Regions from separate parts of the Paenibacillus sp. E194 genome, predicted to be linked through region 1. Evidence: riboswitches for the same ligand, from Rfam matches in the RefSeq annotation. Region 1 holds a riboswitch; each other region holds the start of a gene.
What was found. Region 1 has a riboswitch for cyclic di-GMP ahead of AZ66_RS01230 (CAP domain-containing protein). Riboswitches for the same ligand answer to the same signal wherever they lie in the genome.
Positions count from the first base shown of each region.

Region 2: another riboswitch for cyclic di-GMP. It lies ahead of AZ66_RS01405 (4'-phosphopantetheinyl transferase family protein); the one in region 1 lies ahead of AZ66_RS01230 (CAP domain-containing protein).
Region 3: another riboswitch for cyclic di-GMP. It lies ahead of AZ66_RS33350 (glycosyl hydrolase family 18 protein); the one in region 1 lies ahead of AZ66_RS01230 (CAP domain-containing protein).
Region 4: another riboswitch for cyclic di-GMP. It lies ahead of AZ66_RS30510 (CAP-associated domain-containing protein); the one in region 1 lies ahead of AZ66_RS01230 (CAP domain-containing protein).

Region 1 is NZ_JMDX01000004.1:44,930-53,047, forward strand. Features, by position in the region: gene AZ66_RS01205 (glycosyltransferase family 2 protein) at 1-54, opposite strand, end outside; gene AZ66_RS01210 (SGNH/GDSL hydrolase family protein) at 266-1,378, opposite strand; gene AZ66_RS01215 (alpha/beta-type small acid-soluble spore protein) at 1,545-1,832, shown strand; gene AZ66_RS01220 (NAD(P)/FAD-dependent oxidoreductase) at 1,903-2,835, shown strand; gene AZ66_RS01225 (class D sortase) at 3,024-3,641, shown strand; gene AZ66_RS01230 (CAP domain-containing protein) at 3,714-4,772, opposite strand; cyclic di-GMP riboswitch class I at 4,901-4,991, opposite strand; gene AZ66_RS01235 (SpaA isopeptide-forming pilin-related protein) at 5,121-8,118, opposite strand, start outside.
Region 2 is NZ_JMDX01000005.1:25,781-33,898, reverse strand. Features, by position in the region: gene AZ66_RS01410 (copper amine oxidase N-terminal domain-containing protein) at 1-2,700, shown strand, start outside; cyclic di-GMP riboswitch class I at 3,268-3,354, shown strand; gene AZ66_RS01405 (4'-phosphopantetheinyl transferase family protein) at 3,438-4,193, shown strand; gene AZ66_RS01400 (non-ribosomal peptide synthetase) at 4,184-8,118, shown strand, end outside.
Region 3 is NZ_JMDX01000102.1:3,785-11,902, reverse strand. Features, by position in the region: gene AZ66_RS33350 (glycosyl hydrolase family 18 protein) at 1-3,637, opposite strand, end outside; cyclic di-GMP riboswitch class I at 3,747-3,831, opposite strand; gene AZ66_RS15365 (TrmB family transcriptional regulator) at 4,312-5,121, shown strand; gene AZ66_RS15360 (AzlC family ABC transporter permease) at 5,201-5,929, shown strand; partial or broken gene AZ66_RS15355 (AzlD domain-containing protein) at 5,920-6,247, shown strand; partial or broken gene AZ66_RS15350 (IS5/IS1182 family transposase) at 6,363-6,560, shown strand; gene AZ66_RS15345 (helix-turn-helix transcriptional regulator) at 6,707-7,372, opposite strand; gene sdaAB (L-serine ammonia-lyase, iron-sulfur-dependent subunit beta) at 7,962-8,118, shown strand, end outside.
Region 4 is NZ_JMDX01000053.1:9,540-17,657, forward strand. Features, by position in the region: gene AZ66_RS09840 (helix-turn-helix transcriptional regulator) at 394-834, shown strand; gene AZ66_RS09845 (macrolide family glycosyltransferase) at 831-2,012, shown strand; cyclic di-GMP riboswitch class I at 2,486-2,575, shown strand; gene AZ66_RS30510 (CAP-associated domain-containing protein) at 2,786-4,411, shown strand; gene AZ66_RS09855 (S-layer homology domain-containing protein) at 4,469-5,380, shown strand; gene AZ66_RS09860 (DUF6612 family protein) at 5,549-6,322, opposite strand; gene AZ66_RS09865 (DUF6612 family protein) at 6,491-7,144, opposite strand; gene AZ66_RS09870 (DUF1273 domain-containing protein) at 7,551-8,111, shown strand.

The DNA of each region.
Region 1 (8,118 bases):
CCACCACGGCAGTAAATATTCCTCATTGTAGAAGTGAGAGATTACGGTTCTCATGTCTTCCATACCTCCTTTTCCTATTACTATATGAATCTCAAATAATAGAAGCCTCTCATAATCGTTCCTACATACATACCTTTTTTCATCGCAATTGTCTGGTTCTGCTTCTTCCAACAACGCTAATACGACAAAAAGAGGCGGCCCTTGGTTGGACCACCTCTGAATCATTCCGTATGCAACTAGTTCCCTGCTTATTGTTAAAGCTATGTTAAGATTTTCTTGCCAGTATTTCTCGCAGCACAGGCTCCAGTCCATCTGCCATCTGCACAAACCCTAGATCGGTAGGATGAGTGCCGTCCACGAAGCATTCAAGAGCATGCTGTGGAAGAAGCTGTTCACCATCACAGAAGTAGATATGACGATCCCCTGCTTGCCGCAAGGATTCCACTAACGTCATCTGCATGTGCTTGCGTACTTGATGCAGTCTGGAGTCCTCCTCATCGAAGCGTGTGAAGGAGAATGCGAGTCTCGATAATATAAGAATCGGAACTTCTGGATGCGCTTCACGATAAATCCGTACGAATCGCGGCAGTGTCTCCGCATACCGTTCTGGAGAGACGCTGTTCGCTTCGTAGTCCAGAATAAGACAAGCCGGATCGGATATAGATGCAATAATATGAGCCAGCTCGGCCTCTCCTTTTCCATGACCAGAAAAGCCTAAGTTAATAAATTCACGATTGATTCTTCGACTAAGAATGTTCGTGTAACACATTCCAGGACGCATGGCGCATGCCCCTTGGGTGATGGAGGTTCCGTAAACAATAACCTTGCCTGGATCCTCATAAGCAGGCGGGGACTCCACGATGGCCTCCCTTTTCAACCCGACCATAATCTCCTCTACCCCTTGATACAGCGGGAAGTTCAGAACTACAAGCCTCTTCTCTGCCTTATCTCGGAAAAATAGGACAGACTCATATTCAGAATCTCTAGGATTCCATCCTGCCGTCGTGCTTCGGTAGTGGAGATGTCCATCCGCTTCCACATAACAATCGAAGCCGCACTGCCCCGTCGCCGACATATGATACATATCGTGAGGGCCAGATAACTTTACCCGTAGGAACAACTTCGAAGAATCCGTCACGAAGCGGATCTGACCACCTGCTGTATGATTCGCCAGCCAGTCGACCCCCTCTGGAATCTTGTGTTCTGGAGAGATGGGGAGCCGTCGATATTTCCCCTCCGTAGACAGCCAGTGTAATCCAGCAATTGCGAACGGCGCTTCAAGCGGCGAATACCAGAACACATCGGATGTATCCGTCCTCTGCTGCTCCACCGTTAACTCTGCTTCCTCCACTTGTACATCTTGATATTCCGAATCCATTTGCAAGCTCCTCTCGAATGTGGTGCGCTTACCCAAACAGATTGCTTATTCACTGGATTAATTCTCCATAGTATATTCCTACTCCTCTTCACTTCTTACATAATTTCGATTGGGAGGGGGAATGTATGAAGAGTAACTATTTTGAAGACACAGGAGGAACACGGTTATGTCCCGAAGAAGTCGTCGAAAGCTGCTTGTTACAGGTGCCGAGAACAGCGTCAATGCTTTTAAAGCCGAGGTCATGCGCCGCGAAGGATTTGCAGTAGATCCGAACCGGCCGAATGATGTCAAATATGAGGTAGCTAAGGAACTGGGTGTGCCGTTGCAAGAAGGGTACAATGGACAGTTGTCAACGGAAGATGCAGGCCGCGTTGGCGGACGAATCGGCGGCTCGATGGTGCGGGAGATGATTCGCCTTGCTCAGGAGAATTTAACGAAGCAGCAGGGGAAGTAAGATCTCTTGTTTGGCATGCCAGGCATTATTTCAAGAAATAATCATTCAGCAAGGGTAGGAGTGTCTGCTTATGTGCTATGAGAGCATTATTATTGGTGGCGGCATTGCCGGACTGCAAGCTGCCATTCAGCTGGGGAGGTATCGACACCGCGTGCTGGTGATTGATAGTGGTTATGGCAGATCGACGATATGCCGTTCCTACCATAATGTGCTCGGATGGCCTGAGGGAGTGTCCGGTACTGAGCTTCGTCTTTTGGGTAAACAGCAGGCCACGTCGTTAGGCATACATCTGCTTGATGATACCGTGACGAGTCTCGCACCTAATGGCGAGCGTGGCTTCACCGTGACGACAACAGAGAATGGCCTCTTCACAGCAAGTACACTCCTGCTCGCCACTGGAATCGTGGATCGGCTTCCATCCTTGCCCAATCTCATGCCTTGCCTAGGCCTTACGGTGTATGTGTGCCCTGATTGCGATGGTTATGAAGTGAGCGGTCGGCGAACCATTGTGCTTGGTTCTGGCACTACAGGAGCTGATATGGCACTAACGCTATTGTATTGGACCCGTGACGTCGTCTATGTGAATCACGAGCAGAAGCCCTTGTCTGCTGATCAAATGCACCAATTGGACGCTCAGCGAATTGAAGTAATTAAAGCACAGATTGAAGAAGTAGTATGTGAGGCAGAAGGTGTCTTCCGTGGCGTGAGACTTTCCGATGGAAGGATCATTGATGGAGAGCGTGGATTTGTTGCCTTCGGAGGCAATGAGGTGAAGTCCTCCCTCGCAGAGCAGCTTGGGATAGAACGTCATGAAAATAAACACATTATGGTGGATCCACGTACGAAAATGACCAATGTCCCCAACGTATGGGCAGCAGGAGATGTATGTGTGCATTCGGAACAGGTTACGATTGCGATGGCGGAAGGTTCACAAGCTGCCATTTGGATGCATAAAGCAATCCGTCAACAGGCTTCCTCTAAAGAAGGATCCTCATCACCTTAGATTTTGCCAATGCCACCTTCCAGCATCCGATTGCTGCATTTGAGTTTCACTGCTGCTATCCGATTCCCTACGAAATCGCACCTACCATCATGGTGAGTTATGGAAAACATATTGCTACATACGGTACAATAGAGGCACAGACATAGTGCGTTAAGGGGGTGCCTCTTATTACGAAGAAGAATCAAATCATGTCCAGACTGCTTGGTTTCACGGCTCTATTGTTTCTCCTTGCTGGGTTAGCTCTTATCCTATATCCGAAGTGGAATCAATACAACGAACAACAAAGAGAGCTTCGTCTCCTTACTGAGTGGGACAACTTGCCGCAAGACAGCATTCAAGTAATCTCCAAGACACAAACCGATTCAACCACACCAAAAAAACGGGAGCCTAAATCCATTGACGGTCTCCTAGTATATGGGGCAATATCGATCGACAAAATCGATCTGCGAGAACCTATGGTAGAAGGAGCCACACCTGCTTCTCTCAAGGTTGGAAGTGGAATCGTTGTCCCCGGCCGAATGCCAGGCGAGATTGGCAACTTTGTATTGGCGAGCCATCGCAGTCTGACATTCGGCAGACACTTCAACAGGCTCGATGAGTTGAAAAAAGGCGATAAAGTTCAATTAGAAACATCAGATCAGACCTACACGTATACCGTGCAATCGAAATCCGTCGTGACCCCAGAAGACCTGTCCGTTCTCGATCAGAATCCAACAGACCGGGAGCTGACACTCATCACCTGTGATCCAATCGACACAGCCACACACCGACTTATTGTGAAGGCTGTCATGGAGAAGACTCCTTAAGCCGCATCAATCAAAGACGCCTCCAACACCACTGTTTCTGTGGGATTGAAGGCGTCTTTTTACCACGGCCTGCTAGCTTCGTGGTGTATAGAAGTTTTCCGTGTAGTAGACTTTCGATTTACCTCCGAAAAATACGCCTACACCCATCCGCGAATAATCCCCTAATATGTTAGCACGGTGCCCTTCCGAGTTCATCCAGTTCTCATGAACGAAGATAGCACTCGTCTGGCCAGCGGCAATATTCTCTCCTGCGGACTTATATATGATTCCGTCTGCCTTTATTCGATCGAACGGCGACTTGCCATCCGGGTTATTATGATCGAAGAAGCTTCTTACTCCCATATCACCGCTATGCTCGCGTGCTGTTCCCGCGATCTTATCGTTCCATTGCAGCGGCTTCTTGCCATTGCGTACGCGAACCGCGTTCGTTAAATCGAATATTTGATGTTCGAAGCTTGTCCGCAATTGCTCGCTAGGCGTTCCGAAGTAGCCCTTGAACGACAATTCCACAGCTTCAGCAATGAATTGGACAGCTGTTACTGTACCGCGCTGATTCAAATCATAGAACACCGTCGCATAAGCGTCGCCCATCTTGTGCATACTGTATGTTCCGCCGTTATCCTTGTAATTGTAGATGGTATTCCCTTTCTTAATTCGGCTGATAGAAGACCCGTAGGCTACTGCGACTTCCTGCTTCGTCGAACCAAATCCAATGCTGCCATAATCAGCCTTAGCATTCGAGTATAGGGCTACAACTTTCTTGTTGAGCACACCGACCTGCACATATTGCTTATAGTCCTTGTTATAAATGTACCACTCGAACCCGTACTCGCTTAAGTCTTTGCGTGTTGGTTGTCCCAGTCGCTCGAAGAGCTGCTTCTCACTCATACCGAGCGAAATGCCCAGAACCTTGACTCCTGCCGCCTGTGGCGCATTCAATTCTGATGCAGCAGCCCCACTTCCGCTTGTTGCATCCGCTGCATAGAGAGTTGGCTGTGGCATGAACATGCCGAACAGCAATGCAGCACTAAGCCCTATTGCAATTCGTCGCTTGGTGCCTACTAATGATTGTTTTTCTTCTACTTGCCAGTTTGCGTTGTTGTCAGTTGTTGCCATACAACGTGTCCCCATTCTTACCATCTCCCATTCTTTGACGTTATCCGCTCGAATGAGATGAACACCAGGGGCGCTTCTTGTATATACAAAAAAGCGCCACCCTAATGGCGGCGCACTTAAATAGACGCTCGTATTGTCGCAATTAGGGCAACCCGGCTGTCATCGCATTGTGTAAATGCATTAGACCCGTGGCTTTGCGTCCCCTGCTTTCGCGAGGGTTTGCCATTATCCAAATGTAACCGTTATATGTCTATGGTAACATGCAACAGAACTGCTTGTACACACCTGAACGATTGTAATCTTCTGTATGTGGACAGAATAGTAGGATGCCCGCCAAGGAACTCTCCTTGGCGGTTCATCACATCAACGTCTTACAAATAATCGCTTCCGAGCAATCCACATGAGTGCTGCGGCAGTAATTAGAATCATACCGACGATTGGCGATACAGGCGCTTCTTCACCAGTTTGCGGCAGCTTGCCGCCCGGTTTAGGATTCGGCTTCTTCGAATCCGTCTTGGCTCCTAGATCTGCATCATCCGGACTTCCTTCATCATCCTTGTCACCGTCTGGATTGCCCTTGTTTCCGCCCGGCTCCGTCGTATCTTCTGTATCTGGATCAGTTGTCTCACCAGGTACAGTTGGTCGATCAGGGTCAGTCGTCGTTCCAGGATTTGTTGGCGTCTTTGGATCTGTAGGATCGACGATCTGCCCAGGGATCGTTGGAATGTTCGGATCTGTCTTGGGAGGTGTCTTGTCGCCTGGCTTGCTTGGCTCCCACGGTTTGTAAGGATCCGTCTTGCCCCCTCCATCGGTATAACGGACATTCTCAACCGTAACGACAGTCAACTGTCCTCCCGTAATTTCGAACCCAATCCATGTAGTATTGCGAATATAGCCGCTCGGCGCCTCAGTTTCTTCGAAGAAGTATTTACCCGGCTTCAAGGCTGGAAGGAATGCTTCTCCGTTCGTATCCGTCGTCAGGATTGGAAGCTCTGCTCCTGCCTCATTTTTAACCAGTTGCTTCTCCTCATCCAGAAGGCGGAACTTAGCACCAGACAGCTTTTTCTCTTTATTCTCATATGCAATCTTAATCACCTTCACTGAACCCGTCGGCGGTAAATCAAGTGTATTACGTATCATGACTACTGCTTCCTTGCCAGCGTTCACATCAAACTCGATTATTTCCAAGTTCAACACATATCCGACTGGCGCCTTTGTTTCTTCTGCATAATACTTGCCCGGATTCAGGTTCGGAATCGTGACTTCGCCATGCTCATTCGTGATTAGCAGCGGCAATTCCAAGCCTGCTTGATCCTTGACTGGCTGCTTATTCGCATCCAGCAAACGGAACTCCGCACCTGGCAATTTCCTTTCTTCATTGGCCGCATCAACTTTAACCAACTTAGCAGTTCCGGTCTTAGGCACTTCAGGCTCACGTGTATTCGGTACCTTCACTTCAGCTACTGCCTTCTTGCTTACTGTGAATTCAAATAAATCACCGTTCAACACATACCCTACCGGTGCCTTCGTTTCTTGCGCGAAGTATTGGCCTGGATTCAGATTGGTAATGATTAATTGGCCATGTTCATCCGTTACCAACTGTGTCAATTCTTTGCCTGTTTGATCCTTGGCTGGCTGCTTATGTGCATCAAGGATACGGAATTCTGCACCAGGGAGTGTAGTATTCGTGCCTGCCGCCACTTTAATGATTTTCACCGATCCTGGAACCAGTTTGTTCAAGACGGTAACCGGTGTGTCCGTTCCGTTCTTGACTTCAACTGTAATCGGCTGAGTATTGAGCACATACCCTTCTGGCGCTGTCTTTTCTACTACATAGTAGGTGCCGCTCTTTAAATTGTCGAAGTTCAGGATACCATCTGCAACAGTTTGCTTCGCGGCAATGATATTTCCTTTCGCATCTTTAAGGACAAATTCCGCACCAGAGAGCAACGCACCGCTAGCTGCATCTTTCTTCGTTACAGTAATGGAGCCAGGAAGTGGTGTGTTCTCAACCGTACGCGTTGCTAGTGTTGTCTGATCCTTTTTAATATCAAATTGAATCGGCTTTGGATTTGAATCCAACTTATATCCCTCAGGAGCCTTTACCTCAATAAGTTGGTATTTGCCTCCGGGTTGGAGATCTTTCAGCCTAAGCTTCCCGTTTTTATCCGTCTGCTCATCCGTTCTACCAGGAACATCCTGATACACGTCATGTTCATCCTTTAATTGAAGCTTGAAGATGGCGCCCTGCAGCCCCTTGGATGGATAATCCGCATCGACCTTGGTCAACTCGAATTCCCATACGCCTTTCGTGTTTTTGATGACTTCTATTTGCTCGTCTTTTTTGAACGAAACAGAGCTCCAACCATCACCTTGAATAAAATATCCTTTTGGCGCTTCTACTTCTTTGAGCTTATATTTTCTAAATCTCTTATCTGTAAAAGTTGCCTCACCATTCTTATCAGTAACCAATTTTTCTAGTAAGACAGTTCCCGATTGATCATAGAGTTCAAATTCAACTCCTGGTAGCGTGATTTTTTCATTGTTTGCATCTACTTTTTTAATAATTAATTTACCGCGTCCTGAAGGGTTTGCTCCCCCTCCAGCTCCAGAGAGACTCACCTGAATTTGTGCCTCTTTGTTACCTTGACCAACTGTCTGCCCCTTAAAAGACACATCATTGGTAATGACATCACCGTCATTAGCATCAATATAGGATTGATACTCCATTCGGTACGATGTTTCCAGACTGTCAAGGTACGTAAGTGTGAAGGTTTGCCCGTTAAATTCAAGCTTCGCTACACTGTCCAGAGGCTCAACCAGTGTCCCGCCAGTCTGTGCTCCTGCCTCTCCCGCTCCTAGCTTATAGAGCTTAATCGATTTTTGATCCAATGTGTGACCCTTTGATAAGGTATCTGTTAGAACCGCACCTTTGTCAATAAAGGACTGGCTTCGGTTAATGGAAACTTTCCATAATGCAAGATCAGATTTTTCACCTTTCCCTTGCTCGCCTTTCTTGGATACATACTCTCCGCCAAATGCCGGTGGAACTTCTGCCGACTTCTCGAATACTTTCTTCCCGGCATCGCCCATATCATACATTTTTGCATTATTCTTATAAGTTTTATATACCTGTTTACCTTTCAAACTAGTATCATACGTAATACGATATGCCGTATTGATCGGCTTCTTCGTGAAGGTAATGACGATACCGTCTAGACCGTTTTCACTCACATTTTGGAACGTATAATCGGAGATCTCCGTTCCTTGCTTAACGTCATTTTCTCCGCCATTAAGATTTAATTCATACACCTTCAAGGAACCCGTTACAAAATCTTGCCCCTCTGTGTAGAAGTCCTTA
Region 2 (8,118 bases), on a different contig from region 1:
GTCGTGCGTGTAACTTCCGGCAACACACCAACATATCCGGATCGTCCGACATACCCAGATGAGCCCGACTACTCTGGCGATCTTAGAGGCGTTAATTATGTGACAACACAGATCTCAGGCCAATCTGGAGATGCCAGCGATATTCGTGTCAGCTTCTCCAAGGAGCAGAATGAACGCAATCTTGACCATTATCGCGTCATGATTGTCAAAGCTTCGAACTCCTTTAATTTGAACAAGGCGCGCTCCGTATCTTCTAACAACTATACAGTCGTGAATAAAAATAGTGACGATCCTGCAGTCAAATTGGATTCTCGCGCTCGTGACGTAGACGGAGACTACATCCGCACGAATGTGAAGTATGAAGCTTATGTATTGTCAGTGGGCAGATCGAGCAGCCAACAGGTGCTCTCGAACCCATCTTCAACCTTTACGTTAGGCGACAATGCGGTTGCGGCGGCAACGAATGTGCAAGTGCGCAATGTGGCGAATTATAACGATGGCCGCGATATGCAGGTCAGCTTCACTCGTCCTTCTAGCGACAACCAAATTAAAGACTATCGGATCATGGTCGTCAAAACGAAGGATGCATCTCGTTTCGATGCTTATGAAGCAGACCGCGTATCCAGCAATAATTATACGACCGTTTCGAAGTCCAGCAACTCGACGTTGACGACAACCTTGAGTTCGACAACTAGAGATACAGCGGGTGACTTAATTCGCAATGGCGTACCTTATACGGTATTTGTCGTAGCTGTCAGCAATACGAGCTCGTATGCTAATAAGCTATCCTCCGGCTCATCTTCGATCACGCTTGGGCAATCAGCTGGTGTTCCAGTGATTACGAAGGTTAGCCAAGTGGGCAATTATGGAGATGGACGCGATATTCAGATCAGCTTTAATCGCTCTTCCGATGAATCGCGCGTAAGCTACTACCGGATTTTTGCTGTGAAATATTCGGATGCTTATCGCTTTGATTTGAATGAAGCTAACCGGGTTTCATCTAGCAATTATTATGATGTCTCGAAGAATGGCTATAGCATTACTTCAACATTGCCATCTAATATGCGTGATGTGAATGGCTCACTAATCCGCAGAGGGGAAACATACCGCCTGTTCGTCATGTCGGTATCGAATAGCAACTCTGATTACAATGCATTGTCGGGCGCATCTGACTCCATCAATATTTCGAATAACTCAACGGTGTACAGTGCTTCCAATGTAAGAGTAAGCGATGTCGGAGATTATAATGACGGCCGCGACATGATGGTTACCTTCAACCGGGCATCGGATGAATCGAATATTAGCCAGTATCGGATTATGGTTGTGAAGACGAGCAGATCGTACCGCTTTGATGTATCCGAAGCGAACAACGTGTCCAGCTATAACTACACGTCGATGAACACGAATGGCAGAGACGTCAGCCTTAAGCTGAGCTCTACTGCGAGAGACGTAGATGGCGATCTGATCCGTAACGGAACCAGCTACCAAGTATATGTGCTGTCTGTCGGACGCGGCAGCTATGTGAACTCTCTGTCCAGCTCTTCCGATACGATTACGTTGTCGAACAATTCGACGGTATACCCTGCAACCAACGTATCGGCAAGCAGTATGGGCGGCAACTACAATGATGGACGGAACCTGGGGGTAACATTCAACCGTGCCGCAGATGAATCGAATGTGAACCATTATCGCGTCATGGTCGTGAAGTCTTCCAATGCAAGCCGTTTTAATCTAACAGAGGCCAATCGAGTTAATAATTGGAACTCAGCTGTCGTGTATCGGAGTGGCAGCAGTTTGTCACATGTATTCGATGCGGATGCAAGAGATGTAGATGGAGCACCAATTCGCAACGGCAATAGCTACCGGGTATTTGTTCTGTCTGTAAGCTCCAATAGCCAAGCGAACAATGCGTTGTCTGCTCCATCTCCAGAGGTGACGCTTAAAGGCAATGCCTCGGTTGATGTTGTGACGAATGTAGAAGCGAAGATTATTGGCAAAAACGGTAATGCCAGCGACATTGAAGTAGGTTTTAATGCACCATCCAGTAATTCGTACGTAAATGAATACCGTATTATGGTCGTCCGTGCAGACCAGTCCTATGCATTCGACGCAAATAGTGCGGGACAGGTGAGATCATCCAGCTACATTCGGGTTGGGAATCAGAGTGGCTATGTAAGACAATCGCTAACAACCGGCTTGCGGGATGTTCAAGGCAACGACATTCAAAAAGGTGTTGCTTACCGGGTATTCGTGCTTACGGTAGCTGATGATAGAAGCGGCTCCTCGAATGCTTTGTCTTCACCTTCTGGTGAATTTTCCTTGGTAAATCAATCTGTTCAGGCACCTACGAACGTGTTTGCATCGAGAGAAGGCGTGAATGATTTCAAGGCTTACTTCACGAAGCCAGGCAGCGACAACGGAATTGCCTATTACGCAGTGATGGCCGTTCCTTCCGGTTCAGCGGGTTCATTCAACCTGGATCAGGCAAATCGTGTGGCAGGAAGTAATTATAAATTGGTTAGTGTATCAGGCGATGGTTCAACCATATTCTCGCTGTCCGATAATGATGCATATGGCAATCCGATTCGCACAGGCGTTGCCTATAAAGTATTCGTGATGTCCATAGCAGATGGACGAAGTGCAACGGTGAATGCGCTGTCCACTGCATCCAACGAAATGACAGTTGGTGACGGATATTAATCCTCATGATGTGGAATAGAGAAGATAAATAGATGACATTCAATAAGAGCCTCGGAATGATTTCCGAGGCTTTTTATGTATCACCAAGAGTGGAGGAAGTTGTGTAATGAGTAAGAAATGACTACAGCGCTGTCTATTAGGTAATTGGTAGGGGAGAGGGGGATAAGCAGTAGTGGCTCTATAAAGAAATCGACAAATGTGTCGAGCAGTTGGAGGGAATTGCACGAATTTATGGGAGCAAGGATAGAGAGAATAGGGGTGTTTTTGTCGGAAATAGGGTGAAACAACCTTGAAAATGACTATAAAATGACAAAAAATGATTTTTCGTGTCGAAAAATTGAAAAGTGTTATGAAAAAGTATTAATCTTTTCATTCGAGCAACCGATATAAAATATGGGTCTTGAGTTGGATAGGGGAAGCGACCTTCCAACATGCTAATATGTAATATGTACTTTAGACCTATTCACGCGATACATGTCACAAGAACTAGTGCGTAACATTGCTATGACATTCTTGCCTGATAATCGATCTGCGACACGCAATGGATACATCAAGAAGAACAACATCAGGATTTAAAGGCAAACTCTTCGAAAGATGAGGACGCAAAACCTCGGGCCTAACATCTTCATGGATTACGGCGGCCGGGTTGCCATTTATGTTGCGGTAGCCACACAACGGTTATTTGGTGACAAGGCTATTCTAAATGGCCTTTTTTTTGCGCACAGAAGCTGGGGTAAATGATGGAAATTGTGTTGCTAAAATGGGACGAGTGTACTTCCTACGAAGACATAGATTCATTGATGGATCGATTTATCCCGTTCGTTACACCTGAAAAATACAAAAGGTTAGATAGACTTCGGAACCGTGAAGACCTTTATTGCACGGTTGCGGCTGACATATTGGCCCGCATGCTGCTATGCCAAACCTTGAAATGTTCGAATAACGAACTTGTTATTCACACTCATCCCTTCGGCAAGCCATATGTGGAGGGTGATCCGGTATTTTTCAACATCTCTCACGCCGGTGCGTTCATAGCAGTGGCATTGGATGAAGCGCCAATCGGGATTGATATAGAGCAAGCAGGAGAATGGAACATGGACGTGGCTAGGCTGATATGCTCGCCGCGTGAGTTGGAATTGCTTGCAAATACGAACGACAGTCGTGCGCGTCAGGAATTGTTTTTTTACATATGGACGGCTAAGGAAAGTGTTCTGAAGGCATTAGGAACGGGTCTCAGCCTGCCTCCCAGCACATTCGAGATTGTGCAGGAGACAGCTGTACCTATACAACATAATCAATTATGGAATGTTGATCATAATTATGTAAAGCAATATGTCGTTCCTGTAACAGGCTATAGTATGACTGTGTGCGCACAGCATATGGAATTTGCCAAGCAAATAGAGTACATCACATGGGAGCAGTTGACTCATAGGTTTACGAAATGGGTTGGATCGTATAAAGGAGAGGACGAGAATTGGCTTTCATGGAATTGACAGTAGAACGATTGGCAGGCTATGACGTACATTCTATCGAGCTGCCTGAGGAGACAATGCGTCTTCTGAAGAAGCATTCGGCCGAGCATTCGGTCAAGTTGGAATCCGTCATGTTCAGTGCGTGGGCAACGCTGTTGTCCCGGTTCTACAACTCGCAGCAAGTAACTCTTCATGCCGTTCAAGCGGGACACGGCAATGGCAACCATACAGTAGTCAGTCAGGACGACGTAACCTTGCAAGGAATTATGAGCATTCATAACAGCTTGTCGGCTTGCGCAGAAGGACGTAACCTGACTTGCTCTGAAATAGCTTCTGACAGTGATGTGGCAACGTATTGCTGGTACGGAGAAGATGTTCGGCCCATGCTTCCAGAGGGAGCGCAGGACTGTGACCTGCACAGCTGCATTCAGCATGCAGCTGGAACGGGCGCATTACCGATGTTCACGATGTATTACAAGGAAAATCAGTTCCAGTTATCGACGGTAGAGAAGCTGGGGGAGTACTTCTTGCAGCTGCTGGATGAAGCTGTGAAGCATCCTCAGAAGCGTATTGGCGAACTGGAAATGCTGACAGAGCAGGATAAGCTCCAGTTAATTGAGGGGATGAATCAGACACGAGCTGAATATCCTCATACATTCACGGTTCAGGCGCTGTTCGAGGAACAGGCTCAGCTGAACCCGGATCGAGTAGCTGTCATCGAAGATGATCGCGAGTTGACCTATTGCGAGTTGAATGCTCGTGCGAATCAATTGGCGCGCAGGCTGCGGAAGCTTGGCATCGATCGTGAACAGTCTGTTGGTATTATGGCAGAGCGCAGTGCAGAGATGGTTGTTGGTATCTTAGCGATTCTCAAGGCGGGAGGAGCTTATGTTCCACTTGATCCCGATCACCCTCAGGATCGCATTCAATATGTCCTGGAAGACAGTCGTACGAAGCTGGTACTGACAAGCAGTTCGTCAGATATCGAGTTGCCAAATACCATCGAGCAGGTTCATATGGATGACCCGAGCCTTGCTGATGAATCTAGCGATAATCTGGTATCTGTGAATCAGCCAGAAGATCTTATATATATCATTTACACGTCCGGTTCGACAGGAAGACCTAAGGGTGTCATGGTGACTCATCGCAATGTCATTCGCCTAGTAAAGCGCACGAATTATGTGAAGTTTGGCGAAGGCGACCGTATTTTGCAGACGGGATCGCTTGTCTTCGATGCCTCAACCTTTGAAATCTGGGGCTCCTTGTTGAATGGCTTAGGGCTCGTGCTCATCGACAAGACGACGATACTGGACGCTGAGCAGCTGGAGCAAGCGCTCGTCCGCCATCAGGTAACGATTATGTTCTTGACGACAGCGCTGTTCATTCAATTGGTTGATCGCAATCCGCGCATATTTGCGCCGCTTCGCCAATTGCTCGTCGGTGGAGAGCTGATGTCGCCCAAGCACTTCTATCGAGCGGCTAAGGACTGTGCACCGATTGAGATTTCGAATATTTATGGGCCTACTGAAAATACAACCTTCTCTACTTCTTATCTGATGAAGGAAGAGGGAGACGGAACAATTCCTATCGGTACGCCAATTACGAACTCAACCGCTTATGTTGTAAATGATTACGGCATGCTGCAGCCGATTGGGGCTGTAGGAGAGCTGTGGGTCGGTGGTGAAGGCGTAGCACGCGGCTACTTAAATAAGGATGAGATGACACGTGAGAAGTTCGCGGATAGTCCATTCGTAGCTGGCGAACGAATCTATAAAACAGGTGACCTTGTGCGCATGCTGCCAGACGGCAACTTGGAATTCGTCGGACGCAAGGATCATCAAGTGAAGATTCGCGGCTATCGCATGGAGCTCGGTGAGATTGAAGCGCAGATTCATGCGCACGAGCAAGTAACGGAAGCGCTGGTTGTAGCTTTTGAAGAATCGCCTGGCCAGAAGGCCCTTTGTGCTTATATAGTAGCGGAAGAAGGAATGACAGCGAGCGCAATGCGCGAGTACCTGTCTTCGCATTTGCCAGAGTTCATGGTGCCGGCATACTTCATGTTCTTGGAGCGCATGCCGCTTACGATTAACGGGAAGATTGATCGGGCCAAGCTGCCTCAGCCGGAGAAGCAGGAGCGCATATCTACCGAATATCAAGCTCCAGTAACGGATACAGAGAAGAAGCTTGCCGCGATCTGGGAGGAACTGCTTGGCATCTCTCCAATTGGCACAGCGGATCACTTCTTCGAGATTGGAGGGCATTCGTTGAAGTTGGCACAGCTGCAAGCACGCATCGCAGCTGACTTCCATATCTCGTTGTCCTTCAAGGAATTGTTCTCGAATCCGTATGTCGGCAAGCTTGCTGCAATTATCGACGGAGGAGCGCAAGAAAAATACGAATCGATAACGCCAGCCGAGAAGAAGGAGCATTATCGTCTCGCGCCAGCACAGACACGTATGTTCGCGCTGCAACAGCGGGGCGGAGTTGGCATGGCCTACAACATTCCACTTGTGTACGAAGTGAATGGCCAATTGGATACTGGCCGCCTGAAGAAGGCTCTGCACCAAATCGTAGAGCGCCATGAAGCATTCCGTACTTCATTCCATTGGGAAGAGGAACAGATCGTACAGAAGGTGCATGAGACAGTTGATTTGGATGTGCCGATTATAGAGGCCGAGGGCCGTACGGCTGCTGAACTGGCGAATGAATTCGTCCGTCCATTCCAGTTGGAGGAGCAATCGCTTCTACGAGCTGTGATTGCGAAAGTGGCAGCAGACCGCTACGTGCTGATGCTGGATATTCACCATATCGTCTTCGACGGAACCTCGCTCAGTGTGTTTGCAGAAGAACTGGCAGCACTCTATAAGGGCGAGGAGCTGGCCCCAATCAAGCTGCAATATAAGGACTATGCGGAATGGCAGTCCACGCGTGTACAAGATGAACAAGCACATGAACAGTATTGGCTGAGTGTGCTTGAAGGGGACATCCCACTGCTGGATCTTCCATACGATTATATTCGTCCGAATGTGCAGTCATTTGAAGGCGATATGGTTCGTATAGCATTGTCTGCCAAGACGGTGGAAGGTTTGAAGCAGCTGGCTCTCCGCCAAGGAACTACACTCTATATGGTGCTGTTGTCGGTATATAATGTGCTCTTGTCCAAATATGTGGACAAGGAGGATATGATTGTAGGCTGTGCGATTGCTGCTCGAACACATACCGATGTAGATCGAATGATGGGCATGTTCGTCAACACCTTGCCGATTCGCAGCTTCCCAGAGGGCGGCAAGGCCTTTGCTGATTATTTGAATGAGATGAAGGATACGCTTCTGCTTGCCTATGAGCATCAGGATTACCCGCTCGATAGCCTGGTTGAACGCCTGCAGCTGAAGCGGGATGTAAGCCGCAATCCATTGTTCGATACCGTATTCGTTATGCAGAATATGGGGGATCTTTCGCTTCAAGCAGGAGATGCCGTCTTCACACAGCTGCCTTATCACAACGGCACATCGAAGTTCGACCTGACGCTGGAGGCGATCGAGCGTGAAGAGGAACTCGAATGCAACTTTGAATTCTGTTCGAAGCTGTTCAAACGGGCAACTGTAGAACGAATGGCAGGGCATTTCGAGCAGCTTGCTATGCAGGCAGCACAGCAGCCGTTGTGCAGCATTGGAGAACTTGAACTGATTACGGATCAAGAACGGGAAGAAATCGTGCACCACTTCAATAATACGGATGCCGAATATCCCCGCCATGCGACTGTACACAGTCTGTTCGAGAAACAGGTGAGTGTAACGCCTGATCGCGTTGCGCTTGTGTCTGGTGAACGTGAAATTACCTATGCGGAGCTGAATGCGGAGGCCAATCGTTTGGCGCATTATTTGCAGAAGCATGGGACGAAGGCGGAACAGCCGGTTGGTCTGTTCACAGAGCGCACGCCAGAAAT
Region 3 (8,118 bases), on a different contig from region 1:
CCGTATCACCTTCATAGTAGATCTTGTTCGGATCATACGTATCCGCAAGCCCGTCGGTAACGGTAATATTGCGCTCTGTAGAGGCTTGCAGGCCTTGATTGTCTTCTACAGTGTACACCAGCTTGTAGGTTCCCGGAGTAGAGGAGTCAACCGTTCCTTCGATCACGATGCGATCGGTCAGGTCACCGTCCTCTTCATCCATAGCGGTAACTCCTTCTTTCGGATCGAAGTGATCGCCCACGAGAATTGTTTTATCCGCAGCGCCATGAATCACTGGCTTGTGATTGATCTTTTCTGCCACAGTGATCGTGCGTTCAGCAACTGCTTGCTGTCCTTGGCTGTTCTCTACGGTGTACACCAGCTTATAGGCTCCTGGGGTAGAGGAGTCAACCGCTCCTTCGATCACGATGCGATCGGTCAGGTCGCCGTCCTGTTTGTCCGTAGCGGTAACTCCGTCTCTCGGATCAAATTGCTCGCCAACGAAGATTGTTTTATCTGCTGCACCATGAATCACAGGTTTTGAAATTACCGGCGGGGTGCTACCATTTCCGAATGTTTTGAAAATATCGGTAAATTGATATTGGGCCGTTACGCCGCTGTTGTTTTCCAACATTGCATCCCGGTTCATCGACCAGAAGGAGGTCATCGCCAGCCCTTTCTCGATCGCATGATCCACAACCAACTGCGACCACTCCGTCGTAAAGATCGGATGAAGGTTGCTTTCGAACCCGATAGATGGTGTCGTACCAATGATTCCATAAGCCTCTTGATCGGTTAGATCGATGTTGGCGAATTGCTTGTAGTATTGCTTCACTTGATTTTTCGTCGAATCAACGGCTCTCAGAGAAGCTGAACCATAGTTTTCGCCAGGCTGGAGCGTACCACTGCCGTAGTTCATCGTCATGATGTTCACGACGTGGACATCCACGGCAGCAGACAAGTAAGCTTCCAACACATCCAGTTGAACAGAAGTCAGACCGCTTGGCAGTACAGGGAGTGTTATTACGATATCGACTCCCGTTGCATCCTGCAGCTTCTTAATCGCCTTTGCGTTGGCGATATTCATGTCTTTGTTCTGAGCGCCGCCCTCAATGTCAAGGTCAAATCGGGTCAGTCCATAGCCTTGAACCAGCTCCATATAAGTATTAAAGAGCGTATCGGTATCTTGAGTAACTTCCCAGAATGCAGCTCCGTTCGCACCGCCTAGCGAGATCGTGACATCTCCGCCCAACTCGCGAATTTCCCGGATGGACTGCTTAATTCCTTGATATTGGGTGTCTTGCGGATTCTTTTCGCTTAGTAATGCATGTCCTCCCCAGCCCCATTGCACTTTGCCGTCCGCTACTTGATGCCCAACGGGCTGAACAAAGCCAAGATTGAAGAATTTCACGCCGGTATCCTCGGAAATTCTGGCAAGGTTAGGAGCGCCGTTGTTGGAATAGCCCGGCTTGGTAACCCATGCAACCATGTCGATGAATGGGGAATTGATTTGCTTCGGCCACTCGATTCCTTGGCCAACCCCAAAGTCATACCCCGGTGCTGTCGTTTCGATAACGGTAATGGTACGTTGTTTCTCGACCGTTAATCCTTGCGAGTCCGTAACGGAGTAAACCAGCTCATACTTGCCGGCTGCATTCGTATTGACTTCTCCCGTCACGGCAATATGGGATGTGAGATCTCCGTCTTCTGCGTCCGTAGCCGTTACGCCAGCCAGCTTATCAAAGTTGTCGCCGACTGTAAGCGTCAGGTTCGTTACGCCATGCAATACAGGCGGTTGATTCTTGCTTGGAGCTTCATCACCCCAAATGAGTTGTCTGTTCATTTCTGGGCTGTTATCCGACACCCGCTGAACCAGCTCCATGCTTGTAATCTTGGCATCTCCCTTTAGTTTGAACGTATAGGATCTGCCAGTTTCAATCGTTTTTGCATCATAGACCGATTTCAAATCGACGACCGTGTAACCGTTCTCATTAGTTACGATACCCGCCAAATAATCGCCGGAAGTCAGCGGCCCATCGGCTTGGATGTAAAGCTTCGGCAGCTTAACCGTTTTCGCGCCTCTTTCCACGGCTCTCAACACTGAATTCGATTCGGTCAAGGACTCGTTATTGAAGAGGGAAATTTCAACCCCTTTATTGTTGCCCCAAGCTTCTGTATACGATTTCACATCTGCCGTAACGTCCAGCTTGGTATATTTAATTTCATGGGTTGTCAACGGCTGGCTTCCGAAGAGGCCTTCTTTCGTTGTCTTTGTTAATTTGTCACGCTTGGTAGGATTCGTAGTAGGGGCATCGTTGGAAGCCATCCAAGCAATTACGCCGCCCAGACCATTCTCGAGCACATATTTCGTTTTCTCTTGAATGGATCGTTCATTGTCATAGGTGTAGAATACGCCAGTTGTCCCATCATACAGATAGGGAGCTTTGGCTGCATCATCCCAATATTCCTTGAGATTTGGGTAAGTGGCCTTTAGCTTGTCAAGGTTGCGATAAGACCAAATCCCTGTTCGACGGCCGGCGTCCCCAATGGTGAGCGCTGCTTCGCCAACCGCGCCGCGGGATGGAGACTGATCCGCATCCTTGGCGGATAGTGCCGCTTCGCCGAATAGTCCTGGATGACTCGGATCGGATCCTTGCGACACTTTATCCCAGCCGCGAGTGTAGTAGGCCGCCCCAATCACAATCTTGTTCGGCTCGGCACCTTGCTCAATCAAGTATTTTACGCTTTCGTCGACCGACAGGTTGTTGCCCGTGAGCGGGTCGTTCGGATTCGTATACAAGCCAGTATGATGGCCGCTTACTTCATCCCATGCGCCGCGCATGTCATAGTTCATAATGTTGGCGAAGTCTACAATGTTGAACAGTCTAGGCACATCTATGCCGATATCGATCTTGCTCTTTGGCGCCGGAAGCGCAACAGACAGTTCATACGCTTTCCCAAGCTCGGATCCTTGCTTATTCAATGCGTTTTTGAGGTCTTGCAGGAGCAAAATATAATTGTTTTTATCCTCCGGCGTGGCGTATTTCGTGCCTTCATCGTTCTTATTATCGACCAGATCAGGCTGTCGAATTTCAGCTGGGAACTCCCAATCGACATCCACGAAGTCCATGTTCGTGTACTTGATGAATGTCATCACATTTTGGATCAGATTCGCCCGTTTTGAAGCATCGGCCGCTACGACAGAGAAGTCGCCTGATTTCGACCATCCGCCAAGAGAGATGCCAATCTTCAGATTCGGGTTTTCTGCGCGCAATTGCTGTAGGGCGATAAGGCTGCCCGCATTGGCCGCTTGCCATTGTACGCCTTCCTGGCCGACAGGCGCTTCTACAGCCGCATCTTTGTCCGTAAAGACAAGGTTGCCTTGGGCGTCAAAATCGAGAAACGCATAGTTCAAGTGGGTTAATTGATCGCCAGGAATATCCTTGGGATAGAAGTTCCCTTGTCCTCCCCAAATCGACCAATCGCCATAGTACATAACATTCCGGATTTCCTTTGTCGCGTTTTTGACCACAGGTTCCTGTGCTGCGGAAACAGCCGACCCTGCATAAGCCGGTGCCAACGAAGACACGAACATCATGATGGTCACTACCGTCATTGCGAATAATCTCCGGGCACTCTGCTTTTTCCTAGTCTTCATCCGTTACTCACTTCCTATCAATAGATTTTATTAATAGGCAGCTAGGGTGGGGGATCTTGCTATAACTATACAAAACAACGCATACGACTAATAGGGTTAGGATCTATTAATCGGCAACTGGCTAGCATAGAATTTCTTCCTTAGCCCCTTTAGTTTTGCGTCACTAGATTTCCCTAGCTTTGCCTAGTAATATCTGTGCAAACATGCATACTCTTGCATAACGATACATGTTTACACCGTTAAATATACAGCAGTTTCGCGTTTATTTAATGGGTCATACGGATTATTTGTGAATATCTGAACATAGTTCGATATTATTATTCACTTATAACCCTATCATGTTAAAATCCGGATGCGATAAGAGGATGTTATATGAATTCCATATGGTTTGATGTTGGGCATCAGCCCCGTAACTGCGCCGTTCTCTCGATATTCCCTGCAATGTATTTTTACATATTCCAAATTTGCGATAAGGCTTGGGCAGTAGGTCTAAAGGGAGGGGGTGAGACTATTTAAATTTGGATAAACGATCCAGAGTTCGTAAAATGATAACCGAGTGTAACTTTCCTTATAAGTCAAATTAATGCAATCAATATCGTTCATTCGCTATAGCTTTGACAGCTAATTCATTTTATTTTATAGTAAGTAACACACTAACTACTAAAGGAGTTGCCATGGAAGAACTTTTTAAAGAACTTCAGAAATGGGGCTTTTCACAATATGAATGTAAAGCGTACATAGGGCTTTTGAAAAACTCCCCTATAACCGGATATGAAATAAGCAAAAGGTCGGGTGTGCCTCGTTCAACGATTTATGAAGTATTGGCAAAATTAATGGATAAAGGTGCGGTGTACACAGTACCTTCTGACCCCGTAACCTATGCACCTTTACCAGCAAAAGAGTTAATCCATCGATTGCGTAATGACTTTGACAATTCTATGGATTATCTTGAAAAGAATTTATCTGCGTTAGAAAGTGAACAAGAAGTAGATGTTATTCGACGCATCAGCAGTGATGAGCGCGTTGTGGCCGAAATGATTGACATAATCGATAAAGCTAAAAAAGAAATATGGTTGTCGATCTGGGAACCACAAGTCGCTTCGATAAAAGGTGCTATAGATGAGCGGATAAAGGATAATATCCACGTCTTTTCTATTCTTTTTGGAGCACCTGAGATTCAGCTTGGGGCAACTACTCATCACAATTACATGGCTCCAGAAGTAGCTGAGGAACGTATGAACGGCCGCTTAACGATTGTTGCACGAGATAATGAAGAAGTCTTAATTGCAAATTTCGCGCCAAATACACCTGCATGGGCGGTAAAAACGGAAGACCCGGCACTTGTGTTAATCGCGATGGAATACATCAGGCATGACATTATGTTCTCAGAATTAGTGAAAGAAGTGGGCCCAGAGAAAGCAGAAGCGCTTTGGAAAAACGCTCCTAACCTATTTCATGTTGTTACCGGGAAACGGTTCAAATAAATTGAACCGTATTTTCTTTCACTTTTTCGTAGTAGTTAGTAAGTTAGCTTCTAATACTTGAAAATAAAGAGGGAATGAAATGAGTCTGTCGAACGTCCAAATGAATTCGTCTCCGAGAGATGAGGATAGCTTTATCCAAGGAGTAAAAGATTGTGTCCCCACGCTGCTGGGTTATTTAAGTATCGGATTAGCTGCAGGTGTGATCCAAAAGACTGCGGGACTTAGCATCACTGAGATCGCTCTGATGTCTATGATTCTCTATGCTGGCTCAGCTCAGTTTATTGCTGCGGGTATGATAGCAGCAAGTAGTTCGATTACTGCCATTATTATTACGATTTTCTTTGTCAATCTTCGTCATATTTTACTTAGTGCCGCACTAGCACCTTATTTCCGGCATCTTACTCCACTTCGCAACATGCTAGTAGGTACTCTACTCACCGATGAGACATTCGGTGTCGCGATTACCGAGGCGGCCAAGAGAAAGCGAATCAGTGAGAAATGGATGCATGGTCTCAACATAACCGCTTATGTAAATTGGCTTGTAGCGAATCTAGCAGGAGCATTTTTGGCACAATGGATTTCGAATCCGGAGAAATTCGGACTAGCATTTGCCTTGCCAGCTATGTTTATTGGCATTCTCGTACTCTCCATGTTAGGGCGAAATAGAATCAAACTTGATATCGTTGTCGCAATTATTGCAGTGGTCATTGCTGTGGGAAGTTCTTTCTTTTTGTCCAGCAGTATGGGCGTTATTGTGGCTACAATTATTGCTTCAACAATAGGAATGGTGGTAGAAAAATGGAAGTAAGATGGGACATTTTTTTGATTATTCTAGGCTCAGCTTTTGTCACGTTCATTCCAAGGGTCGTTCCTCTTATGGTGCTTAGTCGTTTTGAATTACCAGAATGGGCAATGCGTTGGTTAAATTATGTTCCCATTTCTGTAATAGCAGCTCTGATAGGTCAAGAGATATTTATCCATGACGGAAAGCTTACATCTCTTACCAACAACATTGAATTTTTTTGCAGCCATACCGACTTTTTTAATTGCGATAAAAACAAGAAGTTTATTGGGAACCGTACTGGGCGGTATTATTTCCATTATCATTTTACGCTTATTGTTTTGAAACTTGATACTAGAGTTTTATCGAGGATACATGGCTATGAGTATAAAATTTTATATGCGCGCTGTAAAAAGGGTCTAGTGGCTGAAATACCTACTGCCAAAAACTACACACCTAGCAAATGGTATTCCAAGAGGGAGAATTTTTCAAAACAAAGGCAAAAGAACGCTACAAAATTGAGGCGAAGAACAGTGAACTCAAACATAGACATGGGTATGGCGTAGCGTTATCCTTAGATCTTGTTGGCATGGAGTTACAAGGCATAATGGCAATCTTCGCTCTTAACGTGAAGAGAATAGTAAAGCTACCGAAGTGAGAAGCCAGTGGTACAGGCTTGTGTATACAGTGAAAAAGACGACTATTATCCCATAAATAGAATAATAGTCGTCTTTTGTTTCGCTCTACGGCCTCGGATTGATCCAAGGTTGTATTGCTCGATTTATTGTTCTGATTCGATTGGGGCTACTTGTCGTTGCGAGATATCATTTGATGATAACGATAAACACTTGATTCCGACATTCCCATTATTTCAGCAACTTCATTTATTGTACCTTTAACTTCAAATACCCCGTATTCCTTTAATTTGAAAATAGCAAGTTTCTTTTGTTCAGGTGATAACTGAGCACCGGATTCTAATATATCTTTATCTATTACTCCATAAATGATATTACGAATATTATCGGTAAGTTTTTCAATAGGTTGTTCCTGGTCAGTTTCCTGTTCGATAAGATCTATAGCTGAACTTAGATTGGCCAATTTTAATATATCCTTTGCGACTTTTCTATAGACATCCGCATCAAAATTTATACATAAAAGACCTTGTAATTGACCTTCACGATCTTTTATAAATAAAGTTGATGAACGGAATTTTTTACCTCTTGGTCCTTCTCCAACATAATCTACAACATAATCCTTTTTTAAATATACCTTTTCGTTGATTAATTTTTTTGCATAGTCAGTTAAAGGGCCATTTAAAGATCTTCCACTTAAGTCTCCATTGACTATGTGACCGATTTGAGAACCCCCATTAGGATTTAAAACATGTAATACAAATTCATAATTAGATCCCAAAATTTCCCCGAAATAATTCATTATGTTTTGATAGTGTCGAAATAGTTCATTATCCATTTAAGTATTCCTCCTAATCAGTTATTCCTGAATTTCATTCACTATGAAATTGCTCGCGAATTCATATTCAATTCCAAGGTTGAGCAAAATCTCTTTCAATAAAAGATGCGCTTTACTTCTCGTACATAGATGCGTTCTTCTTTTTTCAGCTATAGACAACCCAACTTCGGGTCTTTTATCGGCAAGGTTTCGTTTAATGAAGAAGCCAGCATTCAAAATAGACAACCCTATTATAACTTATAACAAGTTTTTTAGAATTTTAAAAGGGAGAAACATTAAATTTGTAATAAAAAATTCCGATAAAAATAATTTATTATCATTTGTTTGACTGCATGAATATCTATGTGGTACTCTGTCTGTGTAGTAATAAAAAATAATTACTATAATAAATTATTTCAAATTATGTGAGAAGGATCAGAAAACATCGTTGTTTTGATGGCATTGATTGCAACGAGTATGATTACAACGATAATTTATCCAAGTATTCAATTCGTACTAAGAAAGGGTTTGATGATTCTTAGTGTTACTTTTGAAAACCCTTACATGGTGGGCGGGTGACTAGTATGGCAACTATGGGGAGGAAACTAATATGAACATGAAATTAGTACCTGTTAAAGAAAAAAGGGTTGTTAATTACAAAAGTTGTTTTGATGTGATTGGACCGGTTATGATCGGCCCCTCCAGTTCACATACTGCAGGTGCCTTAGCTATTGGAACAGTTGCCAATAAATTATTTCAAGGTCTTC
Region 4 (8,118 bases), on a different contig from region 1:
ATTTGGCGTTAAGCTAAAAATGGGCAGACTTCTCCCGTCTTAAGCCAATTTCCGTTGAAGAACAGTTGACAATACCGCCATCCCCTTTCTAATCCTCATCATCATAAAATGGTATTACGAGGAAAATCATACACGATCATGGCTCGTCCTGTCAAGAATATGCAAAAACCGCCGTTCATTACTGTATTAATTTGATATGATATGGACGAATTACAGTGCAGGAGTATTGGACACGAGGCGTTCTTGGACGAGCTTGTACCTTAGGTTCATTTGACCCGCAAAATCGAAGTGTATGAATACTTCGCCACAATTCTTAACATAAACTGTTGCGAACTGTTGATAGATTTCCACCTTGGTTCTTCTATATATTTAATGTATACGGAGATGAAAAATATGATTGGTATGAATATTCGTGTGTTGCGTAAAAAGCATAAATTCAGTCAGGAACAATTAGCTGAGAAGGTAAACGTATCACGACAGACCGTAGCAAAGTGGGAAAACGGGGAGGCCTTGCCCGATATTTTTAAATGCAGGATACTCGCTGAACTTTTTCAAGTAACCTTAGATCAATTATCCCGTGATATGAGTGAAGAAGCGGCGAATCAGCTCGCTCCCAAGGGGAAGCAGTTCTTTGGTGTTGTGAAAGTAGGAGATCGGGGACAGATTGTCATTCCTAAACAGGCACGCGAAATGTATCAGATTCAAGCTGGTGATAAGCTGATTGTCTTGGGAGAAGATGCAACAAAAGGAATTGCTCTCTTAAAAAGTAATCATTTCATGGAATTTGTAGAGATGATCCAAAAAGCGGAGCGGGAGGTAGATGAATCAGAATGAGCAAAATTGTATTTTTTTCGATACCCGCGCATGGTCATACCAATCCGACCATTCCGGTGGTAGCCGAGTTAGTCAATAGAGGCCATCAAGTTTGGTACTATTCCTTTCTAGAGTTTCAGGAAAAAATAGAAGGTGCTGGTGCTGCATTTATTGCTTGTGATGAGTTCTTGCCCCAGCTATCACAAAAGGAAATGGATCGTAAGGTTGGCAAAGATTTTACAGCATTAATTGAGATGGTTGCCGATACGACCATCGCTTTGGATGAGAAGGTATGTAAGGAATTAAGGGAAATTCAGCCGGATTGTATTGTATCCGACTCTATATGCTTTTGGGGAAAATTATTTGCTAAAAAACTAGAAATTCCATATGTTTGTTCGACTACTACCTTTGCTTTTAACCAGTATACTGCGAAACTGATGAAGCGTGGTTTCATCGATTTATGGAGAATGATCGTGGGTTTGCCCCGAATGAACAGAAAAATTCAGTTGTTAAAGAATCATGGGTATGAAATAGAGAATTTTGTATCGATTGTTCAAAATAATAATGAAACAGACACCATTGTCTATACCACGAAAGAATTCCAACCGATGGCGGATACGTTTTCTGAGCGATATGCTTTTGTCGGACCTTCCATCAAGCAGTCTCCGTCGGTACAGAATATTAAAAGGGATAGAAAACTAATCTACATTTCCCTTGGGACGATACTGAATCAAAATCAAGCTTTTTACCAAAACATTATCCAGGCATTTGCAGATACGGACTATGATGTTGTGATGTCAGTTGGTGAAAAAACGGAAATTGCTTCTCTTGGCAACATACCAATAAATTTCACAGTGAAAAACGTCGTAGATCAAATATCGATATTACAGACAGCAGATGTATTTATTACCCATTGCGGTATGAATAGTACGAATGAAAGCCTGTATTTTGGAGTTCCAATGGTTTTATTTCCGCAACATAGCGAACAAGGATTAGTGGCTGATCGGGTTGCTCAACTGGGTGCAGGTTTAAAGTTGAAAGGAAAGAAGCCAAAATATGTGGCAGCAGCGGTATCTGAGGTGTTGACGAATCGGACATATCAGGAAAATGCGCAAAAACTGTCAGAAACTTTTCAGAATGCTGGTGGTGTAGTAGAAGCGGCCAATGTGATTCTAACTAAAATTGAAGTGAAATCTTAATGGTGTCCGATAATTACGTATTGAACTATAGACAAAAAACATAAAGAATCCCGCGGTATAGTATATCACGGGAGTTTGTCTTCAATCTAACTGAATTCAATGGAAATAGCCTTAGAAATATGGTCTCGACTGTTAGATGAAAATAATGTTGTAGACTGGGAGAGCCAATGAAAAAGACAATTGCCGAGCGATAACTCGTACATCACATATGTATTCCCGGAGCAAGCAGATCATTCCCATTGCGAGGTCTTTTCTGCATAGATACTGCTGGTAGCCTGAATGAGAGAATAGTAGATCGATCACTTTCGTGATCCTTTTTTAAAATGGGGCAGCTTCATTGAAGAAGTGCATGACTAACATAAATATCGTACTGGGTTGATAGACGTGGTACTTGATGAATTTTGCGTACCTATAGGCACAGTTGTATACAAGCTGTTCATTAACATGTTACTATAGACATTTAATCTGTAACATTTGGATAATGGCAAACCCTAGCGAAAGCAGGGGACGCAAAGCCACGGGTCTAATGTATTTCACAATGCGATGACAGCCGGGTTGCCCTAATTGCGACATTACGTGCGTCTTTTTTTAGTGCGCTGCCATTAGGGTGGCGCTTTTTTTGTGCTATTGTAAAACGTCCCCGCTGTTCATCTCATTTGATCGCAGAATGTAAAAGAATAGGAGATGAAATGATGCGGCCATGTTGTACAGCAACCAACAACGCAATGTACCAAGAACAGCATAAACACATTAAAGCAGGAAGAATGCGGCGTATGACGATTACAGCTAGCGCTGCGCTGTTAGCCGGGATACTTATCTATCAGCCGACCCTTTATGCAGCGGATAAGCTGGTCGGTAGTAAGATTACTGTCACGAAAACGAACAATGCTCCGCAGGCAGGGGCAGACCAACTGCAAGGCATCACCATAGGAATGAGCGAGGATCAACTATTCCAAAAAATCGGACTGCCGGTTCGCAAGGATCTAAGTGAATATGGCTTCGAGTGGTATATTTACAATCAGGATTATAAACATTACTTACAAGTTGGTGTTCAGGATCACAAGGTCGTTGCACTCTATACGAATGCGAATGATTCTTATGGCAGCATTGGATTCGGTTCAACCAAGCAGGAGGTAGAGGTAGCCTTCGGATCTTCCCTCAGTCAAATTAGGAAAGGCAATACGATTTACAATATGGACAACAGCGGACAATATAGCCTGCACAAGGTCGGCGGTATGTATGCAACCGTGTTCTATGATCTCCATCAAGGGAATACGGTGACGGCTGTCCAATTTATTGCCCAGGATGTGGAACTGGCGTTCAAGGGGTACTTTGGCACGCCTAGCAAGCGATTGCAGACAAGCTTTGAGCAACAAATCCTCGATTTGGCTAATGCTGTGCGTGTCCGCGAGGGCATGAAGCCATTGAAGTGGAATGAAAAGGCTGCGGGAACTGCTCGCAAGCATAGCGACGATATGGGGCTGAGAAGCTTCTTCGATCATAACAATCCGGACGGCAAATCACCGTTCGATCGGCTGAAGGCGGACGGAATCGTATACCAAAAGGCAGGGGAAAACATTGCTGCTGGACAGTCGAGTGCCATCTTCGTTCACGGGAACTGGATGAACTCGAAAGGACATCGTTCGAATATTTTGGGAGACTTTTCTCATCTAGGGGTGGGTGTGTACTTCGGGGGGAATTCAAATGTATATTACACACAGAACTTCGTCACGCAGAATTCCGTCGACGATAAAAAGCCCGATCCCGATGTTGTATCTCCTAGCCTCAGCAAATCTAAGGTTCTGACAGGAGATCCATTCGATGTAAAGGTCGAATATTCTGTGTCGGAAGCAGTATATTCAGCTTCATTCAGTCTTACTTATGACAGCCGCTTGACTCTCTTAGATATAAAGCCAAGCGTTACGATGGCTACCTATCAAAAGTTGAACTATCCGGATGTCCCACTTATCACGACAAAGAACATAACCGATTTACCTAATGGCCAGAAGCAATTGGATTACTCCGTAAATCTCAACGGAGGCGCTTATGAAGGAGACGGCGACATAGCAACCATCGCTTTCTTGAGCGACCAAGAAGGGAAATATACCTTCAATCTTGTAAATGCGAATCTGTTCAACGCAAACAATGAACGGATCCGAATCGGTTACATTCACTCGTCTACCGTTGATGTCATCAAGCCGTCTGTTCCGAATCCGAAGCCAGAGTTGCCTATTTCGTCTTCCTCATCTGAAGGCTCTAGAGGTTCTAGTAGTTCTACACCTTCGACTTCTGTGGGAACAATTCCAGCCGGTAAGACGATGAAGGCAGGATTACTGGCAGAGACGATGAAGGAGCATGCAGTGAATGCGGAGTTCAAGATAGATGCGAATACCGTGTAAAAACAGCTGCAGGACAAAAATGCCAAGCAGGTTCAACCCGATATTAGCGATGTAAGCATGAAGGATTACAATGAAGTCTCCTTCACGCTGGACAAATCGGCCGCCAAACTGCTGCAGGAATCAGGCAAGGATTTGCTTCTGTCTACAGCCGAATTCGATATTACCATTCCGAATAAGTCTATTGTGGAACTCATCGGAACGAGCGGACTCGAGCTTGTGGTGTCTCTTGCAGAGCATAAGGACAAAGGTTTTAGCAAGCATCATAGCGAGACGACCTTTACGTCTCCGATGATCACGATCCGTGGGCCGCAAGAAGCAAAGAATATCCTGTTGGAAATCTCCTTGAAGCTGATGGAAGCTACAAAAGATATTCGTAAGGCAGGCGTGTACGCAGAAGCTCAAGGCGTAACAACCAATGCTTGGAGCTATAAACTGGCCGGAATGAAGGCAGCTGATAAGAAGCATATTTCCTTCCAGATCACGCAGTTCGGCACCTACACGATTGCAGAGCATGCAAGATCCTTCGATGATCTTACTGCACATTGGGCAAAGGATGAAATTGAAGTCATTGCAGCTCACGGACTGATGCGCGGCAAAGACAGCATACACACATTCAAGCCGAACGAAGTTATTACCCAAGCGGAGTTCGCCACCTTGCTTGATCGCTTGACGAATAACGAAAAGACTTGGGAACAGCGGATTGCAGAGCCTGGGGCACGTAAACCGATTACTCGCGAAGAAATGGTCGTGATGCTTACGCGGGCATTGAAAATTGATCTGTCCCATTCAAGCGCTTCGCTTGGATTTAAGGATGAAGCATACATCTCACAGGATGCAAAGACAGCCGTTGTGTACGCAGTGAGCAAAGGACTTATCAAAGGAACCACCGATAACAAACTTGATCCGGCGGGAACGCTCACTCGAGCGCAGGCGGCACTCGTCTTGTACCGCGTGATACACGAGCAATAAGATATTCATCATGACACAAAAAGCAGAGATCCTAGATTGTCACATAGGATCTCTGCTTCTTTTTTCCTTTTACGGGGTGTACCGCGTGATAACAGCAATGCCGTCGGAACTATATTTTCTCAGTCTATAACTTTATTTTCTTTCTTCATCGATAATCGAAATCATATCTTATTGAGCGTTGTCGATAACATCCTTCGGCACTTTAATTTCAGCCACTTCGTTATGCTTCGTAATTGTGCTTGTCACCTTCATGCTGATCGAAATCTTCTGTCCATTCTCTTCCCCTTCGAGCACAAGTGTAAAGTCGCTCTTTGTCGGGAAGTAGGTTTCCATATTCACGCCATATGTCATGGTAAGCGTCTTAACATTCATCTTGCCAAGCGCTTCCGCAGCTTCTTCACCAGATGACTCGGACAACAGCGTCTTCGCCAACTCCTTGCCTTTATCGCCTGATACATCCGTAGTCATGATGTATTCGTTGCCTTCCTCGGTAATCTTCGAATCTTTCTCTAGCGGCTTGAATTTGTCGAGATTTTGCGTCAAGCTCATTTGGCTTTTAATATTCGTTTCCCACTGGCCCTTCAACTCATCCGGAACTTTCGCCCATTCGCCATTGACCTGAGAGTATGCTCCTTCTTTGGTGAAGTATTGTTTAATCGTTTGGTTCGTTTGGTCTGACACAATAGACGTATCTTGATAGAAACCAAGCGGTTCCTTTGTGAAGTCAGTTTTGATTCTAATATCCGATTTTTCTTCTTTGCTGCTGTCGCCTTGAATCCCATTCACTTGCTCAACATGGACATCCATTGAATAGCTCTTCAACGTTTTATCCGCATCCGTAGCCTTTTGAATCAATTCTCCTGCCGTAGGTGTTGAGTTACCGCATGCTGTAATGCCTAGTACTACCATGATCGCTACGAGTGCTGCTGTCCACTTTTTCAAAACCGTCTGCCTCCCAAAGTTAGTATGCTCCCTCATATTAACCAATATAGATTGACAGACAAAGTGAGCGTAGCCCTATTCCGATAGAGCAACTAGTAGAATAGGACTACTTACGCAATAAAAAACCGCCGAATCCATAGATTCGACGGTCTAGGCTATACACTGTGATTACTTAGCACTGTCCAATACTTCTTGTGGCACCTTAATTTCGCCAATCTCGTTATGCTTGGAGAATGTGCTTGTCATGACCATATCGAGAGCAACGTTCTGCCCTTGCTCTTCTACTTCCATAGACATATCAACATCGGATATCGTCGGCAGGTACGACTCCTTGTTGACACCAAACTTCATTTTGATGCTTTTAATCTTCATTTGTTCAATCATTGCTTCCATTTGTGGATTACTGTTAGAACCAGATTGGGTCATCAACGACTTCGCCAGTTCCTTCATCCCGTCACCGGACAATTCCGCCGTCAAGATATAGTTAGTTCCCTCTTCGGATACCTTCGTATCTTTCGCAATCGATTTGAAGCGTTCCAGGGACTGCTCTGGGCTTGCCCCTTTCTCCGCACCTTCAAGAATTTGTGCCTTCATGTCATCCGGCATCTTCGTCCATTGCCCGTTCACTTGCGAATAAATGCCGTCCTTCGTAATATACTGAACGATTTTTTGCTCACCTTGACCCGCTACGTTCATTGTCATTTCTTGATGCAGTTTGAAAGGCTCCTTTGTCATGTCGCTTTTCAGTTTTATTTCCGTATTTTGCTCTTGCTTCTGTTCACCTTGGCTAACCGTAAGACCTTGCTTCACTTGGCTTTCCATAGAGAAGTCCTTGAGCGATTTGCTTGCATCAATTGATTTTTGAATAAGTTCATCGACAGATGGAACCGGAGCATCTTTTTTCTCTGTCTCGGTTGTCGTCTGTGCTGTAGAAGAGCTGTTTGCTCCAGCAGCGTCTTTTTATCTCCGCAAGCCGTCATGCTTACTACTAATATTGCCCCCAACAATAGTGCAACCCATTTTTCAAAACTTTTTCCCCCTAAATGTTAGTATACTTACTCATATTAACCAATCCACACGTCTCTGTAACAGGGATTTTAGAACTAAAACATGTGTCAAATTGATGAATGAACTAGCTATTTAGTCCCACTCCCTGTATGATTTATCATTTTTAGTTCTACCGTCTATAATCATACATATATAGATACATTCTCGGAGGAATCATACATTGAAAAATTTACTCGTTACCGGCTACCGAGCTCACGAACTCGGCATTTATAACAATAAACATCAGGGAGTTCCCTATATACGCAAAGCGATAGAATCTCGCCTTATTCCGCTTATTGAAGAAGGATTAGAATGGGTCATCACACCTGGCCAGTATGGAGTCGATTTATGGGCTTGCGAAGCTGCTATCTCGCTGAAACAACATTATCCGCAGTTGAAATGTTCCATTATTACGGCGTACGCCAATCCTGAAGCACAGTGGAGCGAGGAGAAGCAAACCTATTTCGAAGAAATTATGCGCGGAATCGATTACTATGGCACGGTGAGTAATGCCCCCTACAGTGGCAAATGGCAGTTCATCGCAAGGGACGAGCTGCTGTTCCGCAAGACAGATGGCATTCTGCTCGTCTATGATGAGGATTCGGGAGAGGCAAGTCCGAAGTATACCAAGGAACGCGCCTTGAAGAAGCAAGAAGAAGAAGGCTACGTCTATATCAATATCGGATCAGAAGAAATTCAAGCGATTGCAGATGAGGAGCAAAGCAGCATGTTCTTCGAATGAGGAGTAA